2 linked regions of the Variovorax paradoxus genome follow. The main gene of each other region encodes a partner of the protein of the gene in region 2 in a complex. Links are inferred from orthologs where the notes say so. Each region holds a gene or a part of one and is shown on either strand. Other genes may lie near its edges. The genes, in order: AACL56_RS04400 and AACL56_RS08030.

Region 1 (6,798 bases), 870 kb from region 2 along the record:
CTCGCCGGCGGCCGGGCCGATCTGGAAGCCCGCGCCCGCGAAGCCGAAGCCGTGGAACAGGCCGGGCGTGGTGCGGCTGGGGCCGAGGACCGGTTCGCGGTCGGGCAAGTAGCCCTCGTTGCCGCCCCAGGTGCGGATGATGTGCGCGTGGCGCAGCGCGGGCAGCAGCTCGACGGCCTGCAACGCCAGCGTGGCGATGCCTTCGCGTTCGGCGCGCGCCCTGTCGTCGCCGATGGTGAAGCCGCTGCCGCCGCCGAGCACGAGGTTGCCGCGCTCGACCTGGCGGCAGTAGATGCCGCCGCCCTCGACGCCCAGGCTCCAGGTCATGAAGCGCGGCAGCGGCTCGGTCACGGCCATCAGCGGGCTGCGCGCATACATCGGCGGCGTCTCGCCGAACTGGCCGGCGATGGCGCCGGCCCATGCGCCGGCGCAGTTCAGCATCAGCGGCGCCTGCACTTCGAGCGTGCCTTGCCCATGCGCCGCGCGCACCATGAAGCGCTCGCCGTCGTGTGCCACTTCCTCGACCTTGTGGCGCTCGAAGACCTGCGCGCCGTGGCGCTTCGCCGCCAGCGCGAAGGCCGGCGCCACCAGCCGCGGGTTGGCCTGTCCGTCCTCCACGCACAGCGAGCCGCCCACGGCGCGCTCGCCGAGCCAGGGACACTGCGTGCGCAGGCGCGCGGCGGAGAAGAGTTCCAGGCCCAGGTCGAAATCGCTGCTGAGTGCGCGGTAGCGCTCCAGCGAGGCCATGTCCGATTCGCTGCGCGCGATCTTGAAATGGCCCGAGCGGATGTATTCGCCGTCGGTGCCCAGCAGTTCGGGCAGCCCGCCCCAGATCCGGTGCGCGCGCTGCGCCAGCGGCAGCTGGCTCACCGGCCGGCCCTGGCGGCGCACGCCGCCGAAGTTCACGCCGCTCGAGCGCGAGCCGCACAGGTCGCGCTCGAGCAGCACCACCCCGGCGCCCATTCGGCGCAGCGCGAGCGCGGCCGAGGCGCCGACGATGCCGCCGCCGACGATGACGACGTCCGTTCGCAGTTGGCTGATCGTGCTCATGACAGTGCGCCCCGTCTTTCTCCCTTCCCGTCCAGGGAGGGCAGGGTGGGGACGAGTGGCGCTTCCACGGGGCGCTCTGCCTGCTCCCATCCCGGCCTTCCGCCGGAAGGGGAAGGCGCAGGACCAGGACCGGAGCACGGTGATCGGATGCGTGCTCATGCACCGCTCCTGTCCGCCGGCACCAGCCGGATCGGGATCGGCTTGATCGGCGCCTGTCCGCGCAGCCGGCCGACCTGCTGCAGCGGCTGCTGCGTGGCGTGCGCGAGGATCTCGGCCGCGGCCACGCCGCACATGCGACCCTGGCAACGGCCCATGCCCACGCGCGACAGCGCCTTGAGCCGGTTCAGTTCGTCCGCACCGGCGCCGGCCACGGTCTGGCGAAGGGTGCCGGCGGTGACGTTCTCGCAGCGGCAGACCACGAGGTCGTCGGGCGCGTGCGCGGCCCAGTCGTGCGGCACCGGGAAGGCGCGCTCCAGGCCGCGCCGGAAGCCGGCGAGCCGCCCGAGTCTGTGTTCGAGTTGCGCCGCGCGCTCGGCTTCGACGGCGATGCCGTTGTCCGCCAGCAGCGCCAGCGCCGCGCGCTCGCCGGCCCATTCGGCCGCGTCCGCACCCATGATGCCGGCCCCGTCGCCTGCGAGGTACACGCCCGCGATGCTGGAGCGCCCCGCCGCGTCGCGCACCGGCAGGTGCGAGCGGTGCAGCGGCGCGTACTCGAAGCGGCAGCCGAGCAGGTCGGCGAGTTGCGTTTCGGAGCGCAGCGCGTAGCCGAAGCCGACCGCGTCGCAGTCCAGCGTGCGTTCCTTGCCGCCGTCCTGCCAGGCCACGCCGGTGACGCGGCCCTGCGTGCCGTCGCCGGTCACGCGCAGCGGCCGCACGCCGCTGTGCAGCGCCACGCCGTTCGCGCGCAGCCAGCCGACGTAGTACACGCCCTTGGCGAACACCGCAGGCTGCGTCAGCATCGCGGGCGCGGCGGCCACCTGGTCCGACAGGCGCGCGGTGTCGAGCACTGCGGCCACTTCCACACCGGCCTTCGCATACTGGTAGGCCACCAGGTACAGCAGAGGCCCGGTGCCCATGAACACCACGCGCCGGCCGATGGCGCAGCCCTGGAACTTGAGTGCGACCTGCGCACCGCCCAGCGTGTAGACGCCGGGCAGCGTCCAGCCGGGCACCGGCAGCACGCGGTCGGTGGCGCCCGTGGCCACGATCAGGTGGCTGTAGGGCACCTGGCGGCTGCCGTGCGTGGGGCCATGCATCACGTCGAGCTGCCGGTCCTGCGCATTCCACACGAGGCTGTCGGGCTGGTGGTCGATGCGCCCGCACAGGCCGTCGAAGGCTGCGTGCAGCGCGTCGGCGCGTTTCGACTCGAAGCCGTAGAGCGTCTTCGCGTTGCGCTGCGCGAGGCTCGCGGGCGGGCGGCGGTAGATCTGGCCGCCGGCGCGCGGCGCTTCGTCGATGACCACTGGCCGCAGGCCGTGCGCGACGAGCGTCTGCGCGGCGCGCACGCCGGCCGGGCCGGCGCCCACGACCACGGGACGGAGTTCGCCGGCGGCCGTCATGCGACGTCCTTTCCGGTGAGCAGCGCCATGCCGGGCGCGATGAAGGTGGAGCAGGCGCGCAGGCGTTCGCCGTCGCCGGTGGAGATCCAGCAGTCCTGGCAGGCGCCCATCATGCAGAACCCCGCGCGCGGCAGGCCGCTGAACTCGTTGCGCCGCAGCTGGGTGCATTGCGTGAGCACCGCGGTCAGCACCGTGTCGCCGGCCAGCGCGCTCGCGGGCGCACCGTCGATCGTGAAGGGCACGGCGTCGCGGCCGGTGGCCTCGGCCACGCGGTGCAGCAAGGCGTGAGGGGCATGCGAAGTCTTCGTCATCTATCTGCGTCCCACCAGCACACGGTCGAGGCCGTAGACCCGGTCGAGCACGATCATCGCCACGGCCGTCACCGCCACCATCAGCGCCGACACCGCGGCCATCAGGGGGTCGATCGACTCGGTGGCGTACATGTACATGCGCACCGGCAGCGTCACCGTGCTGGGCGAGGTGACGAAGATCGACATGGTCACTTCGTCGAAGCTGTTGATGAACGACAGCAGCCAGCCGCCGGTGACGCCCGGCAGGATCATCGGCAGGGTGATGCGGCGGAACACCGTGGCCTGGCTCGCGCCCAGCGACAGCGCGGCCTGCTCGGCGCTGCGGTCGAAGCCCACCAGCGCCGCCACCACCAGCCGCAGCGTGTAGGGCGTGACGATGAGCGCATGCGCCATCACCAGCCAGGCGAAGCTGCCCGTGCCGCCGACGAGTGCGAACAGCCGCAGCAGCGCCACGCCCAGCACCAGGTGCGGCACGATCAGCGGCGACAGGAACAGCCCGTTGAGAAAGTTGCGGCCTCGGAACTCGTAGCGCGTGATCGCCATGCCCGCCGGCACCGCCAGCAGCGTGGCGATGGTGGCCGAGCTCAGCGCGAGCCACAGGCTGTTCCAGAACGACTGCATGAAGTCGGGGTGCGCGAACACAGCCTCGAACCAGCGCAGCGAGAAGTGCGTGGTCGGGATCGTCAACGTGTTCTCGGGCGTGAACGCCACGATGCACACCACCGCCAGCGGTGCCAGCATGAAGACGACGACGAGCGCGTTGAATGCGAGGGCGATGGGGCCGTTCCTGTTCATGGCGCACGCCTTCCGGATGCCAGCGGATACACGAATCGATGGAGCGTGGAGGTCATGGTTCAGCCCAGCGCTTTCTTGTAGCGGCCTTCCACGAGGCGGTTGTAGCTGAGCATGACGACCAGGTTGGCCACCAGCAGCACCAGCGCCACGGCGGCGCCCAGCGGCCAGTTGAGCTCGCTCAGGTACTCGTCGTACACGATGGTCGCGACCATCTTCAGCCGGCGCCCGCCCAGCAGACCGGGAATGGCGAACGAGCTCGCGGCGAGGCCGAACACGATCAGGCTTCCCGAGAGGATGCCCGGCATCACCTGCGGCAGCACGATGCGGCGCAGCGTCGTGAAAGGCGTGGCGTTGAGCGACAGGGCCGCGTTCTCCACCCCGGGGTCGAGCTTCTGCAGCGAAGTCCACACCGGGATCACCATGAAGGGCAGCATCACGTGCACCAGCGCGATGACCACGGCCGCGTTGGTGTAGAGGATCTTCACCGGGCCGATGCCCAGCACCTGCAGCAGGCCGTTCACCGCGCCCTCGGGCCCGAGCAGCATGCTCCAGCCGAAGGCGCGCACCACCACCGACACCAGCAGCGGCGCCAGCACCACCAGCAGCAGCACCGAGCGCCACGGGTTGCGCATGCGGCTCAGCACGTAGGCCTCGGGTGCGCCGATCAGCACGCAGATCAGCGTGACCAGCGCCGACACCCAGAAGGTGCGCCAGAAGATGCCCAGGTAGTAGGAGTCGGAGAACACCAGCGCGTAGTGCGCCAGCGTGAACTCGCCGGACTTCGGGCCCGTGGCCGGGTCGTACACGTTGAACGACAGCACGGCGGTGAGCAGCAGCGGCACCACCAGCAGCGCCGTGAACAGCAGCAGCGCCGGACCGGAGAGCCACCAGGGCGTGGCCGTGCGGGATGCGCCGCTCATCGCGTACCGCCCTCATCCCCACCCTCTCCCCGAGGGGAGAGGGTGCAAGAGACGGAGCAAGAGGTGCAGAGCGCGCTCATTGCGCCATCTCCTCTGCGGGCAGCAGCCGCATGCAGTGCGCCGGCCAGTCGATGCCGGTACGTGCGCCTTCCTCCAGGGCATCGCGGCCGTCGTTGGGGCTCAGCACGGTAAGGTCGCCCACCGGCGTGGCCACGCGATACAGCCACTGGCTGCCCAGGAAGAAGCGCTCGACCACCTCGCCGTCGATGCGGCCGCGGCCCGGCGCCACCAGCTGCAGCTTCTCGGGCCGCACGCTCAGCAGCGCCGCGGCATCGGCGCTGAAACCGGTGTCGTCCACGTCGAGCGACAGCGCACCAACTTTCACGCAGGTGCGCGTGGCATCGCTTGTCGACACGCGGCAGTCCAGCAGGTTGGCCTTGCCCACGAAGGTGGAAATGAAGCGTGTGCTCGGATGCTCGTACACGCGCTGCGGATGGTCGATCTGCGTGGCGCAGCCGCCTTCCATCACGACCACGCGGTCGCTGATGGACATGGCCTCGCTCTGGTCGTGCGTGACCATCACCGTGGTGGTGCCGACCTTGCGCTGGATCTGGCGCAGCTCGAACTGCATCTCCTCGCGCAGCTTGGCGTCGAGGTTGGACAGCGGCTCGTCGAGCAGCAGCACCGGCGGCTCGATGACCAGCGCACGCGCCAGCGCCACGCGCTGCCGCTGGCCGCCCGACAGCTCGCGCGGGTAGCGCGCGGCGTGCTGGTCGAGGTGCACCAGCGCCAGCGCCTGCTTCACCCGCTCGGTGCGCTCGGCCTTCGGCATCTTGCGCATCTCCAGGCCGAAGCTCACGTTGTCGGCCACCGTCATGTGCGGGAACAGCGCATAGGTCTGGAACACGATGCCCAGCCCGCGCGTGTTGGCCTTGGCATGCGTGATGTCCTTGCCCGCGAGTTCGATGCGGCCGCTGCTCACGGCCTCGAAGCCCGCAATCATCTGCAGCGTGGTGGTCTTGCCGCACCCCGAGGGGCCGAGCAACGAGACGAACTCGCCCTTTTCCACCGCGAGGTTCATGGCAGACACCGCGCGGGTGGTGCCGTAGAACTTGGTCACGTCGGTGAGCCGTAGGAATGACATGGAACAGTGCCTTTCTGCGGAAGCGAAAAGATGGCTTCGGGCACCGTGATTCATCTTGGTGCAGGCCATGGACAACTTGCTGCTTTCGATTCACTCTATTGCAACGATTGCGCCAGATCGCTCCGGGTATTCCATTAATCAGAATCTTTCTTCAATTTATTCCATTCAATGGAATATGATGAGGCAAAGAAACGGATTGGATTCCGCAGGAGCAAGGTATGGAAAGCACTTCGGCGAACACCCCGGCGGGCACGCCGGCCACGACGGCGTCCAGTGGCGGCGTGCCGCGCGTCTTTTCGGTGATCCGCGCGCTCGGCGCGGTGCAGGCCGAGGGCGGGCGCGTGACCCAGATCGCACGTTCGGTGGGCCTCACCCAGGCCACCACGCACCGTCTGCTGCAGTCGCTCATGGCCGAAGGCATGGTCGAGCAGGACGAGCGCAGCAAGCTCTACCGGCTGAGCATCGACTTCTTCGCGCTCGCTGCCAGCGCGGGCAACCCCGGCGACCTGCGCTCCATCTGCCGCCCGGTGCTGCTGCGCCTGTGCGCGAGCCTCGGCGACAGCATCTTCCTGCTCGCGCGCAGCGGCTTCGACGCCGTGTGCCTCGACCGCAGCGAAGGCCCGTTCCCCATCCGTTCCTTCACCGGCGACATCGGCGGGCGCATCGCGCTGGGCGTGGGGCAGGGCGCGCTGGCCATCCTGGCGTTCCTGCCGGAGGCCGAGCGAGAAGAAGTGATCCGCTTCAACCTCTCGCGCGTGCGCGAGTACGGCGTGTACGACGAGGTCTATCTGCGCACCGAGATCGAGCGCGTGCGCCAGCAGGGGTACGCGGGCCGCAACACCGGCCTGCTCGAAGGCATGGCCGGCGTGGCGGTGCCCGTGCTCGACCGCGAAGGTCGCGCCGTGGCTGCGCTGAGCGTGGGCACCATCGCCGACCGGCTCAACGCCGACCGCATGCCGACCGTGGTCGACCTGCTCAAGCGCGAGGCCGCGGCGATCGGGCCGCGGATCAACCCGTTC
Region 2 (6,811 bases):
CTCGGCCGGGCGCTTCGTGCGGCAGGTCGCGCGCGAAAAGCTCACGGCCTCGCTGGCCACATCGGCGCCGTCGCAGCTCGCGCTGGCGGGCTACCTCGAAAAAGGCGGGCTCGACAAGCACCTGCGCCGGCTGCGGCAGACGCTGGCGGTGCAGCAGGCCACCTTCGCGCAGGCCGTGGGGCATTACTTTCCAGCGGGCACGCGCGCCACGCGGCCGCTGGGCGGCTACTTTCTCTGGGTGGAGCTGCCGCCGCAGGCGAACGCGCTGCAGATCCACCGCCAGGCGCTGGAGCTCGGCATCAGCGTGGCGCCGGGGCCGATCTTCTCGGCCACGCGCGCCTTCACCCACTGCCTGCGGCTCAACTACGGCCACCCCTGGGACGCGGTCAGCGAGCGGGCGATGCAGACGCTAGGCCGCCTGGCCGGCGAAGCGTCCTGAACAGGAGGAAGGCCGCGATGCTCACGTTCAGCAGGTTGAACGCGATACCGTTCAGGAAGGCTGCGTGGTAGCTGCCCGTGAGGTCGAACACCTTGCCCGACATCCAGCCGCCCAGCGCCATGCCGAACAGCGTGAACATCAGCACCGTGCCCACGCGCGCGCCGGCTTCCTTCGGCGGGAAGTGCTCGCGCACGATGATCGCGTACGAGGGCACGATGCCGCCCTGGAACAGGCCGAACAGCGCCGAGATCACGTAGAGCGGCACCAGCCCGTCGAAGGGCAGGAACAGCAGCAGCGCCACGCACTGCAGCACGCCGCCGAGCATCAGCGTGCGCAGCCCGCCGATGCGGTCGCAGATGGCGCCCGACACCAGCCGGCTCACGATGCCGAAGCCCAGCATCAGCGACAGCATCATCGCGCCCTGTGCCGGACCGTAGCCCAGGTCGCCGCAGTACGCCACGATGTGCACCTGCGGCATCGCCATCGCTACGCAGCAGGCCACCCCGGCCACGCACAGCAGGCCCTGCGCCGTGCCCGTGCTCAGGCCGAAGGGCCGCGTCATGTCGCGCACCGCGGTGGCACCCGGCGCCGCGGGCGCGGCCTCGGCCAGCGCGGGCGGGCGGGCGCGGAAGAAGAGCGCCAGCAGCGCCATCGACACGCCGCAGAAGATGCCCATGCCGATGTAGGTCTGGCGCCAGCCCACGGTGTCGACGAAGTGCTGCGCGATCGGCGGCCACACCGCGCCCGCCAGATAGTTGCCGCTCGCGCACACCGCCACGGCGATGCCGCGCCGCTTGACGAACCACAGCGAGGTGTCGGCCACCAGCGGCGCGAACGCCACCGAGCTGCCCAGCAGGCCGACCAGCAGGGCCTGCACGACGGTGAACGACACGATGCCGCCCGACAGGCCCGTGGCGACATAGCCGACGCCGAGAAAGACAGAGCCCATCAGCAGCGGCCACATCACGCCGACGCGGTCGGCCAGCTTGCCCATGAGCACGCCGCCGAAGCCGAAGCCCAGCATCAGCAGCGTGTAGGGCAGCGAGGCCTCGGCCCGATCGATGCCGAACTCGGTCTGCACCGCGGGCAGCATCACCGACACCACGTACATGCCGCTGCTGCCGACGGTCATGACGAGCAGCGTGAGGGCCAGGCGCGCCATGGCATAGCGCGAATCCGCCTGGTGGGCGGTTGTCTCTTGGGTCTTCATTGTTTTTCTCCGAGGCGAGGATACCCCGCGAGCGGCGAAAGCGCAGGGACGCCGCCCCGCCGGCAGCGCGTGGCCACCGCGGCGATGCTGCAGGCGCTCAGCGCGCGGGCGTCACGACGCCCGCCTGCGCCTTGGGCATCGGCCCGCTTGGCGGCTTCGGCTTGTCGTCGCAACCGGCCGTCAGCAGGCCGAGGCAGCAGAGAAGGACAAAGGCAATGCTTCGCATGAGGCGGATGCTATGCCGGTGCGCCGGCGCGTCAAGTCGGACACCGCGCCGTACCGCGCGGCATCACCAGGCGTCGAAGACGTCCTGCGCGATGCCGAAGCCGGTGCTTGCGCCGGTGCCGCTGGTCACCAGCACCACGCGCGTGGCGTCGTCGGGCGCGTCGATCACGCAGGGCGCGGTCTTCGAAGACGGGTACACGCCGGTCCACCGCTCGGTGACCTGCGCCGTCTCCAGGTTCAGCGTGCTGCGCAGGTGGCGCAGGATGAGCTGGTCGACCTCTTCCATCGCGAACGGCTCGGGCGCGTCGCCGTAGTGGTGCGAGTCGCCCACCACCAGCGAGCCGTCGGCGCTCTGCACCACGATCAGGTGGATGCCGTGTTCGAGCGAGGCCGCCTCCTCCTGCTGCAGGCGCGCGCGCAATGCCGCCGCCTCGGGCAGCGTGCTGTAGCCCTCATAGCGCACCAGGCTCAGGTCCATCATCACCGAGCCCGGCAGGCGGAAGCCGGCCTCGGGCTTCACGCGCAGCATCTGCAGCCGGCACAGCGTGAGCTCGTGCGCGGCGATGCGATCGGCGAACAGGCCGTGCAGGTCGGTGTTGGTGCAGACCGCCACGCGCTCGGCGTGGAGCGTGCCGCGCGAGGTGCGCACGCGCGGCGCTTCCACTTCGAGCACGGCTTCGCCGAAGCGGAAGCTCACGCCGTGCGCCTCGGCCAGCCACTTCGCGAGCCGGCCGATGGCGGTGCGCGATTCCACGCGCAGCTCGTGCGGGCTGAACAGCACCGACTGCGCATCGGCCAGTGCCAGGGCCGGTGCCTTGGCCTGTGCGTCGGCGGCATCGAGCAGCTCGCAGGACTCGCCCATCGGCGTGCGCATGAAGGCCTCGAGCACGGCGTTCGCCTCGGGGCGGTAGGCCGCGAGCCACAGGTTGCGGTGCACGACGTCGATGCCGGCGTACGGCGCGATCCGCTGCCACACCTCGCGTGCCTGCATGGCGCGGCGCCAGGTGTCGCCCGGCGCCTGGCCGGTGATGGTGATGAAGCCGAAGTTGCGGATCGACGCGCCGATGCAGGCGGCGTCGCGCTCGACCACGCACACCTTCAGGCCGCGCAGCGCGGCGGTGTAGGCATGGGCCAGGCCGACGATGCCGGCGCCGACCACGATGAGGTCGAAATGATCGGGATGGTTCGCTTGCGTGCCGGTCATCTACCGGTGTCTCCAGGTTTGGGTGCGCTTGAGCGCCCAGTGCCCCGCGAGCGCGAACACGCCCCGGCCGATGGCGGCCGTGAGCATGATCAGCGAGGCCATGGCCGCGGCGGGCGCGACGTCGCCGGCGTCGTCCATGTTGAGCACCGCGATGGCCGCCAGCGTGGTCTGCGGCGAATAGAGGAACACGACGGCCGACACGGTCGTCATCGCGTTGACGAAGAAATAGCCGCCCACGTTGAGCACGGTGGGCAGCGCCACCGGCAGGTGAACGCGCCACAGCGTGCGCCAGAACGGCACGCCCATCGACTCGGACACCAGCTCGTACTCCCGGTCGAGCTGGCGCAGCGCGGTGAGCGAGGTCAGGTGCGCCACCGAGAAGAAGTGCGCCACGGTGCAGACCACCAGGATGGTCATGCTGCCGTAGATGGCGCGCAGCGGATTCGAGGGCGAGATGAAGAAGAAGATGTAGCCCACGCCCAGCACCAGCCCCGGCACCGCCAGCGGCAGGTTGGCCAGCAGGTTCAGCAGCTCGCGCAGCGGGCCGAAGTGGCGCGGCTTCTCGACGAGGTAGGCCGAGATGAAGGTGACGAACGCGCCGGCCACCGCCGCGCACACCGCCAGCCGCAGCGAGTTGAAGTAGCTGCCCCAGCCGCCGCCGTCCATGTTGCTGAAGTCGTAGTTCTTCAGCGAGGGTGTGAGCTTGTACGGCCAGTAGGTGGCCAGCGACGCGAACACCGCCATGCCGATCATCACCCCGATGGCGAGCGCCGTGAGCACGCAGAACGCGAGCAGCGCGCGGTCGCGCGACTTCACGGGCTCGGGCTGGTAGGGCGTCGCGCGCGCCGAGAGCGCAGCGGCCTGCCTGCTGCGCGCGCGCCGCTCGACCAGGAACGACAGCACCGCGGGAATGAGCAGCACTAGGCCGACGACCGCGCCCATCTGGAAGTTCTGCTGTCCCACCACCTGCTTGTAGATGTCGGTGGCGAGCACGCCGGTCTGGCCACCCACCACCTTCGGCACGCCGAAGTCGGTGATGACCAGCACGAACACCACCATTGCGGCCACGATCAGCCCGTAGCGCGACGACGGCAGCGTCACCGTGCGGAAGATGCGCCAGCGCGAGGCGCCCAGCGTCTGCGCGGCCTCGTACAGCCGGCCGTCGGACGTGGCCATGGCGGTGGTGAGGATCAGCAGCGCATGCGGCAGCGTCCAGAACACCGAGCCGAGCACGATGCCCAGCGGGCCGTAGATCGACGCCTCGCCCAGCAGCCCCTTGAACAGGCCCTGGTTGCCGAAGAGATACACGAGGCTGATGGCCGGCAGCAGCGACGGCGCGAGCAGCGGCACGAGCGCCACCGCGCGCAGCACGCCCTTGCCCGGCATGCACGACAGCGTGAGGCCATAGGCGTACACGTACGCAATGCCCGTGCAGATGACAGCGCTGATAGCGGCCAGCCCCAGGCTGTTGAAGGCCGATTGCACCAGCGCCGGGTTGTCGAGATAGCGCGCGAAGTTGGCCAGGCCCACGAACGCCCCCGCGCGGTCGAAGAAGCTCTGGCCGACCAGCGCGCCGACCGGCAGCGCGACGATCACGACCAGCAGCGCCACCATCAGCGCGACGGCTGCGCCGGTCAGCCAGCGCTCGCGGTCGAAGGCACTGCGTCTCGGCATCGTCACGGGCCGCGCGGCGATGGCGTCGGGTGTGCTGCTCATGCGGGAGCACCCATGGAACCGGCTTGGCCGGGCCGCCGGGTGCGCCCCCTCGAGGGGGGATCCGAAGCGACACGAAGTGCGCGGAGATTCGGGGGTGGGTTCATTTCACGCCAGGACCGACAGCGCGTTCAGCGGAAGCTGGATGTGCACCATGCTGCTCGGCACCAGCGGCTCGCTGCCGCCTCGCGCGTCTGCGGGCAGTTCGGCCTCGATCTCGATGCCCAGGGGCTCGCAGGCCAGCCGCGCCGAGGTGCGGTTGCCGAAGAACTCGGTATCGAGCAGGCGCGCGGCGAAGCTGTTGGTGCCCAGGTCGGTGCCGTAGCGCTTGACCACCACGTGCTCGGGGCGGATGCCCACTGTCGCCTGCGAGCCCACGCTGACATTGCCGGGCGCGCAGAACAGTTCGCTGTCGCGCACGCGCACCTTGCCGTCGGCCAGCACGGTGGCGGGCAGCATGTTCATGCGGCCGACGAAGCCGGCCACGAAGCGGGTGCGCGGCTGGCGGTACAGCTCGGCGGGCGTGCCGGCCTGCTCGATGCGGCCGTTGTGCATCAGCACCACGCGGTCGGCCATCGAGAGGGCCTCTTCCTGGTCGTGCGTGACCATGATGGTGACGATGCCCAGGCGCTTCTGCAGCGCGCGGATCTCGCTGCGCAGGCTGGCGCGCACCTGCGCGTCGAGCGCGGAGAGCGGCTCGTCGAGCAGCAGCAGCCGCGGGTTCGGGGCCAGTGCCCGCGCCAGTGCGATGCGCTGCTGCTGGCCGCCGGAGAGCTGCACCGGGTACTTATCGGCATGCGCCGCGAGCCCGACCAGGTCGAGCATCTCGCGCGAGCGCTTGGCCATCTCGCGGGCCAGCGCGCCCGTGGGATGCAGTCCGTAGGCGATGTTCTGCGCCGCCGTCAGGTTGGGGAACAGTGCATACGACTGGAACACCACGCCGAAGCCGCGCGCCGCGGGCGGCAGGCCCGCGATGTCCTGGCCGCCGAGCAGGATCTGGCCGCCGTCGGCACGCTCGATGCCGCAGACGATGCGCAGCAGCGTGGTCTTGCCGCAGCCCGAAGGGCCGAGCAGGCACACGAACTCGCCGGGCTCGATGTCCAGGTCGATGCCGTCGAGCACGCGCGTGGCGCCGAACGACTTGCCGATGCCGCGGAGGGAAAGAAAGCTGCTGCTCGTCATGGCCGGATACCGCTTCGTTTCAGTCGATCAGAGTGGCTTCTTCTCGGACTTGGACTCGTAGCGCTTGGACCATTCCGTCAGGATGCGGTCGCGGTTGGCAGCGGCCCAGGTGAAGTCGTTCTTGGCCAGCAGCTTCTCGACGTCGCCCGGCACGAACTCCAGCTTTTCCTGGATGCCCGGCAGCGCGAGCACGGCGAAGTTCTTCGCGTAGAGCTCGTTGGCCTGCTTCGTCACGGCCCAGTCGGCCAGCACCTTGGCGGCGTCCTGCTTCTTGCTGGTCTTGATGATCCCGGTGGCTTCCATGTCCCAGCCGAGGCCTTCCTTCGGCAGCACGATGTCGATGGGAGCGCCGTCGCGCTTGGTCTTGTTGGCGCGGTATTCGAAGGACATGCCCAGCGCGAATTCACCCGCACCGGCCTGGCGGCAGGGCTTGCTGCCCGACTGGCTGTAGATGCCGATGTTCTGGTGCAGCGCGTCCATGTACTTCCACGCCTTCTCTTCACCCATCATCTGGATCCATCCCGACACCATCAGGTAGCCCGTGCCCGATGCGGCCGGGTTGGGCATCGTGATCTGGCCCTTGTAGACCGGGTTCGTGAGGTCGGCCCAGCTCGTGGGCTTGGGCAGGTTCTTCTTGCTCGCTTCGGCGGTGTTGAAGCAGATGGCCGACGACCACACGTCCATGCCGACCCACTTGGGCGGGTTGGCCGGGTCGCGCATGGTGGCCTTCACGGCGTCGAGGCCCTTCGGCGCATACGGCTGCAGCATGCCTTCCTTGTCGAGCAGCATCAGCGATGTGGCGGCCAGGCCCCACACCACGTCGGCCTGCGGGTTGGCC

What was found.
Region 1: the proteins of AACL56_RS08030 (region 2) and AACL56_RS04400 are in contact, whole or in part, in a cryo-EM structure (PDB 8Y5F), measured with the Escherichia coli proteins. The link is inferred for Variovorax paradoxus from one-to-one orthologs.

What each region holds. Positions count from the first base shown.
Region 1 is NZ_LR743507.1:938,776-945,573, forward strand. What follows is about bases 1,819-4,680. They hold AACL56_RS04400 (ABC transporter permease), read right to left. Parts: upstream 3,716-4,680; coding sequence 2,921-3,715; downstream 1,819-2,920. Other genes in these bases: AACL56_RS04390 (NAD(P)/FAD-dependent oxidoreductase), read right to left, coding at 1,819-2,609; AACL56_RS04395 ((2Fe-2S)-binding protein), read right to left, coding at 2,606-2,920; AACL56_RS04405 (ABC transporter permease), read right to left, coding at 3,775-4,635. Outside these bases: AACL56_RS04385 (NAD(P)/FAD-dependent oxidoreductase), read right to left, coding at 1-1,050; more of AACL56_RS04390, read right to left, coding at 1,206-1,818; AACL56_RS04410 (ABC transporter ATP-binding protein), read right to left, coding at 4,712-5,779; AACL56_RS04415 (IclR family transcriptional regulator), read left to right, coding at 5,998-6,798. UniProt on the Escherichia coli protein: Required for the activity of the bacterial periplasmic transport system of putrescine and spermidine.
Region 2 is NZ_LR743507.1:1,806,116-1,812,926, reverse strand. Bases 3,937-6,811 are described here. They hold AACL56_RS08030 (ABC transporter ATP-binding protein), read right to left. Parts: upstream 5,974-6,811; coding sequence 4,900-5,973; downstream 3,937-4,899. Other genes in these bases: AACL56_RS08025 (putative 2-aminoethylphosphonate ABC transporter substrate-binding protein), read right to left, coding at 6,001-6,811; AACL56_RS08035 (putative 2-aminoethylphosphonate ABC transporter permease subunit), read right to left, coding at 3,937-4,794. In the rest of the region: AACL56_RS08055 (PLP-dependent aminotransferase family protein), read left to right, coding at 1-439; AACL56_RS08050 (MFS transporter), read right to left, coding at 387-1,649; AACL56_RS08045 (hypothetical protein), read right to left, coding at 1,747-1,875; AACL56_RS08040 (TIGR03364 family FAD-dependent oxidoreductase), read right to left, coding at 1,939-3,078; more of AACL56_RS08035, read right to left, coding at 3,079-3,936. UniProt on the Escherichia coli protein: Part of the ABC transporter complex PotABCD involved in spermidine/putrescine import. Responsible for energy coupling to the transport system.